Regions from separate parts of the Robertmurraya sp. GLU-23 genome, predicted to be linked through region 1. Evidence: riboswitches for the same ligand, from Rfam matches in the RefSeq annotation. Region 1 holds a riboswitch; the other holds the start of a gene.
What was found. Region 1 has a riboswitch for cyclic di-GMP ahead of ACVBAX_RS13725 (hypothetical protein). Riboswitches for the same ligand answer to the same signal wherever they lie in the genome.

Region 1 (3,285 bases):
TATGGGTTGCCAAGAAGTCTTTCTCCCTCTGATGTAAGATTAGTTGCCTATGGGTGGGATGAACCAGGAGTTGTCCACGCTGATTTTTATGCAAGTCTAGGGCCATTACAAGCATCACGTTTAGAATATTCCAATGGCTCCTATTATTGGAAATCAGAAAGCGGAAAGCTTAACAAGTACAGACGTGGGGTTTGGATTGACTACGATTTAAATGTTCCAGTAAGTAAGTATAGACAAGCTTATTCTGGAACTTTTGCTCTTCCTGACTACATAGTAGACTATACTGGGACAGCGACTTATGAGGGTACTTTATCAAAAGAGGTGTTTGACCATTGGGATGAGTACTACACTTCCGACCAATGGGATGTAGAGGTTGAGTACGAGGGAACAGTTTATTCAACAAACCTTACAGCAAAAACCATAACAATAACAGACACGAATAATTCTCCAGTAACACACTTAGTAAAGGGAAGACAATATAAAGCCTCTATGGTAGCAGGCAATAACGGTGAATTAAATGTAGGAGCTTATAAAGTTGGTTTCTATGAACAAGGAAATCGTAAAACACAACTAGATATACCGTCGCATAATTCTGGTAGCGACCAGACCTTAACCTATACCTTTACAGCTGAGACATCTGGCAATCGAACTTTTATGTTTAAGGTGGATGACAATAATGTGATTGCTGAAACCAATGAAACGGATGCTGATAATACTAAACAGGGAACTATTCTAGTTAATACGTTGCCAACCGTTGATCTCACTTATACTCCAACTGATGTATATGAAGGCGATACCGTACAAGTCTGTTCTAGACCACAAGATGAAGATAACAACCCATTAACGGTGAAGATCTTTATTAAAAAGGATAATGGAACAGAATCCACAGTTCTTTCAAGAACAAATGTTGCAAGTGGAGTCGAGCAATGTTATTCATTTGTCACAGAGGTTGGAAGATACGATATACGAACAACAGTCAATGATGGTTACGATGAAATTGGAACCTCTACATGGTTCTATTCTAAACCTTTAATTATTAATGGATACGTTAACCATACGGAACTTTGGAAACAGCAGCACTTAAAAGAGGGAAATCAACCTAACCAGTTTTATAGTGGGGAAAAGTTCTTGCTGGATGCAGAAACCTCGCCATATCCGACAAACTACGTGAAAGCAACACTCAAAGCGAGTCGAGCAGACCAATCACTTGTTAATACTTCCGTGCCATTAAACTATCAAACAAATATTCTCTATAAAGGGGAATTGTATGATGTAACTTTCCTCGAATATCCCAAGAACTTAAAGGTTGGACCTGCAGCTTTTGAATTTGAAGTTCAATACTCAAATGGAGTTGTAAAAAAAACAACAGTATACATTGAGATAATTTCAGATTCCTTTAAAACGTTCAGGATACACAGAAGATTTTAAGATTGGAGCAGATGTATACATCTGCTTTTTTTATATTTCTTAAACATTTCATGATAAAATAATAGTGTACCTTATAAATTTAAGAATAGATTAATATACATATTGGATAATTGATAGATAACCACTTAATGATTCCTTATTGGTAACAATTTCCTCCGCATTACCCATCCAAAAATATTTCCACTATCAAAATTCTGTATTATAATCATTTTAGTCTGATAAAGGATAAAAATATAAATTGGTATTTATATTTATATAGATATATACAAACATGGGTAAATTGAACTAAAAATATACCATTTTTGGTGTATTTGGTATATTATAGGTAAGGAATAATGAAATTCTGAATTATACAAAGTGATAATTAATAATGTAAACATTGAATCAGATACTAAACCAATGAATTGGGGAAGCTGAGAAATATAATCTTTATTTGGACACTTGGATTATGTGGAGCAACTAGTGTAACCGACCCTCTTAGTATGAATTAAGAGGAGAATGAATAATGAAAAACTTAGGGAATTTAGAAATTACAAACTTTCAATTTACAAGTTACTGTATGAATAAGGCAGTAACCTTAACTTGATTAGATAATATTCTATACTTTTTTAAATTTGTACCCTAATATATTGTGAAAATCTACAATAATCAATTTTCTAATTATGTACACTATAGTTAACACACGAATAAAAGGATGATATCTCATGACAAATGAATCAATTATAAATGTACTTTATTATATTAAAAGAGTGGTATTTGAAGGAGAACACGAATCAGTAACAGAACTAATCTACGTAACAAAAGAGATTCATTCGTGCAATAACGGGATCTCTAATGTAACACCTGAAATAATTGCTTCTTCTCTTAGAGAAATTCCTTTAAGTCAAATTAAAAAAGAGAAGTTATCTTTTGAAGAAAGTGAAAACAAAGTATACATTTCAGAAGAACAAGCTTTACAATTATCTAATCTAGCTAAAGTGGAAGTAAACCCAGAATTTATTGAAACTGTAGCAAATTTACTATAATGTCTTGAATCCAGGTACCAAAAAATGATAAAATTTGATTATAGTTTTTTTCTAATTTTTTTATTTTTTGGCAACCGATCATTTGGTTAGCGGGCATTCTATTTTAAACTACAAGCGTCCTTTAGGGATGAGACTCAAACACTATTAACATTAGTAGTGTTTATTAAAAGTCCATTCTTAAAGGGCGCTTTTTTGCGTGGTTTTAAATGGAGAGGGAAGTTAAAAAAACTATCTTAAAACATTAAGAAGGGGCGTTGATTTATGGGCTATGTATCTAGTTGCAAAAATTCTTGTGAAGAGGGTTTCTACAAGAAGAGTGGGAGAGTCTTTTTTTCTAAGGATTGTATTAAGAGGCAGTTAGGAGATGATGAACATGTTTAAAATTACTTGTTTTGCTCCTATCGAGCCTGTTGATTTAGAAAAGAGACTAAAAGGGATCTATTTTAAAACGGTAAAGAAAGGCTTTGAATGGTCCATGGATGGAGCAAAGTTTCGAATTGAACCTTTTGAAAACCAACCACGAACCACAATGAAGGCCTATCGAGTAAGTTTTGATGGAGAGTTACATGGTGGACTTTACCTTTTTGATCTAACCATTGGTTGTCTTGAACCGCTTGTAACTTGTGTGGAATGTATTCTGGAGTACCCATCTATGAAGGATGTTGATTGGTTCAAGGAATTAAGGAAAAGGCCGTCATATCAAATGATTGACCCTAGAGGACTTTATATGAAGAAAGGGATAAGTGCTGTTGTATCTAACAACTCTTTAACTCTTAAACTTCATAGTAGAAAAAACAAAAACTTAAAATTGGCGGATTCATTAAATGAGATT
Region 2 (3,285 bases), on a different contig from region 1:
TCTGTCCCTCATTTTGATTTCTCGTAACATATGGCTTGGTAACCCTTCTGCATTTTATGGGACGGGGAGCCTGTCCCCTATCCCCTGTCCCTCGCACGTTGAACAACACTTTTTGAAAAACCCGTAATCCTAGAAATTTGTCTAATTGTTACTCCATTCAATTTCATTAACATAGCTAAAACAGTATCTCTTTCGCCCTTGCTGATTTGTTGCAGCGCGCTATTGCTATTAATTCCTAATGTTCGTAAATAGTCGATCACATCTCGGTCTGACAATCTTACTCTTCCCATTTCTTCCATGCAAAGATCATCATTTATTTCATTCATATACCTAGCGATTAACTGGATTGCTTTTTCTCTATCTTCTGATAAGAGACTCAGTACAAATTTTGTATCTACGATGGTCGAATGATACAAATAATCACCTATACTTGTCCATTTACACTCAAGCACATGGCCTGCAAGACCTGCTTTTAAAGGATTTTGGTGAATATATCTAAGTACTATAAAAAAGTAAGCCCGAGTTTCAACCACTTCACTCTTAAAACGATCTTGAAACAAATGTCCACATCGTTCATATTTCATGTTGTACCAATATACATAGCTTGAACAAATTCTTTTTATGAACTCTGAAACGGTCACTTCTAGTTCCTTTACTAACAGATGCACATGATTATCCATTAAACAGTAACCATACAGTTTAATATTACATTGCTTCTTAAATCTGCCTAACGTATCAAGAAATCTTCTCTTATCATCATCCTCCTCAAAAATTATTTGTTTGTTAATTCCTCTAAGGATAATGTGGTATACTCCATTTCTGCTTTTCTTCCTAGATTTCCTTGGCAAATAATACTCACCTCGGCATACAGTTTTGGTCTTAATGAGTTTTGGTTTTGGGTGTAGGAATTATTGATTAATGATACTAAACGAATGTCATGGTAGGAGATACGTATAAGGGAGTTACTTAGGGGACGAATTACTTACACTTTATTATTCCACTTCTGATTCTATAATCCTGCTGTTTATTTATTATTTCTCTATTTCAAAGGGTGTTTCTTTCGAGGGGACGTGTTCCTTGTCCCAAAGATACTGGTATCTTTCAACTTTGCCTATTTTTATTTAGTGAATAAAGGGACAGTGTACCTGTCCCCATTTCCCATCATTATGAATTTAAATTGTTCTGAATATTCCCATCAGCGTTTGTTCTTAGGTATCCGCCACCTTGCTCCTCTGTTAGTTGTGTATTTGGAATTCCGTCTCCATCACGTGTGTACCCTTCCACGTATGTACCATCCGCACGTGAATATCCACTTACCTCATGAGGTTTCACGTGATGAACTCCTGGGTCTTCCGATGTTTCTAAACTGGAAGCGACTTGCACTTCCCCAGTATGACTGGATACGTTACTTGTATCCACACTTCCATCAGCGAGGTTTTGCTGGTTTCCAGTTGGATCACCAACATCTACACCATCTACTAAATCCACGACTCCCACAGCTAATGCTCCAACAGCAACCGTTTTAGCTATATTCTTCACACCACTTTTAATTTTTTCATCGTCATTATATTTGAAGCCTTCATAGACATCTTTGCCATTGTGGTACGTTCCCTTTGCTGTCTCATATACTCCCTTTGCTGTACGTGACACAGAGTTACCTATATCATTTAAACCTTGTTCTACTTTTCGATCATCCTTTTGAATCATTCCAGTAGTAGTATTCCACGCTCCATCAGCCACTTGCCCTAAAGTGTCTCCTGCAAATTCAGACGCCTTCTTTACTCCTTCTCCAACTTCCTTAATAAACTTACTTCCCGTCACATCACCAACTACATTAACGGCTCCTCCAACAACGAATCCAGCAGCTTTCCCTGAAAACTTACCTAAATCTCTTAAAAACCCCATCCTTCACCCTCCTAAAAAGTTAAAAGATCCACCTAAATAGGTGGATCCCCAGAATGCTATCTCCATCTACTTCGGCGACTCGGCTACCATAGCTTTTGCTTTAGGCCCGTAGTTTTGCGTCCCTACCTTTCAATAGGTTTGCCATTATCGTATAGTCTTAAAGTTATAGGATTATTTTACCATAAAATAACTAAGATTCAATACGGATCTTCAGGGGAACTAATATTATTTGTAGAGTCCATATTCTGAAAATGGCCACATATGCTGTTTTGCCAGACAGTTAGTAATAGATTTTTCTCTATATGTGAGCCTTCTTAAACAGTGAGTAGAGTTGTTACCTCTTATTATTAAATAAACTTCTAATTCATTAGTATATTTATCCTATATTAATATAGAGAAAAAAGTTAATTGTTAGTATTATAAGAGGGGGTAATTTATGTACATGAATTAAAAGAAGGAGAATTAACATGCTAGAACTTTTATTTACTATCTTTTCCTATGTCATTAAGGGAGGCGTTACATTATTGACACTACCCTTTATTTCTTTAGAATTGGGGCTCGTAAACTACATTCACTCTCAGGAATCTACCATTATTATAATAATTCAATTAATATTATCAGCGATTATTTCTTTGATGTATGTAATAATGTTAATTACTTTTTTAAAGGCTTTTCCAAAGATCATGTTTCAAATGAGTAGGGACTATAATAGAGCAATGGCAAATGGTGATGAAAATTTTGATGAAGATAAAAACCTTGATAGACTTAAACAAAAATATTACCATGACAAACTTCCCAATATTTTAACTAAGTCAAAGAAGCTTCTTGATGTAACTGGCCTTCTATTAATCGCAAGTTCTATATGGAATATTATTATTTACCGTGGTTTAGGAGAGAGTAACTTATTAAGCCTTTGGCTATGGTGATGTACGAAAACCCATACTTTTGAAACTGGTTCACTTTTGATGAATGAACCGTTGAATAAAAAGTAAAAATTCAATCAAATGTTTGATTGAATTTTTTTGTCCCTCTCCACTATGAAACTAATGCCCCTTTGGAAACTCAAACTCCCAGTAATATCCATATAAAACAACAGAAAACCTTCTTAATCTATGTATTACTTCGCTTCTCTTTAGCTAAAATGGCATTTCTATGAAAAGCAATTGATTCGTTTCTTCGTCAATTGTTCTAATCCAAAACAATAGGACACTGTATCTGTCCCCTGGTTCTGTCCCTAGATATTAATCGACTCGTTTAATTTCTCTCTATAATACATAATCTTTCCCTCTATTTCTCCCTGTATGCCTGCATCCAAACAGCAGTCTGATAAACACATATAATAATATAGTCTTGCGGTGTGCCATTTCATTTTTATTTTTA

Region 2: it holds a riboswitch for cyclic di-GMP, as region 1 does, so the genes downstream of both, ACVBAX_RS16415 (hypothetical protein) here and ACVBAX_RS13725 (hypothetical protein) in region 1, are expected to answer to the same signal.

The regions. Positions count from the first base shown of each region.
Region 1 covers NZ_JBRKCV010000007.1:197,279-200,563, reverse strand. The annotation lists gene ACVBAX_RS13730 (CARDB domain-containing protein) at 1-1,428, shown strand, start outside; cyclic di-GMP riboswitch class II at 1,828-1,910, shown strand; gene ACVBAX_RS13725 (hypothetical protein) at 2,133-2,453, shown strand; gene ACVBAX_RS13720 (hypothetical protein) at 2,827-3,285, shown strand, end outside.
Region 2 covers NZ_JBRKCV010000010.1:162,813-166,097, forward strand. The annotation lists gene ACVBAX_RS16410 (transposase) at 78-848, opposite strand; gene ACVBAX_RS16415 (hypothetical protein) at 1,165-1,905, opposite strand; cyclic di-GMP riboswitch class I at 1,976-2,058, opposite strand; gene ACVBAX_RS16420 (hypothetical protein) at 2,373-2,831, shown strand.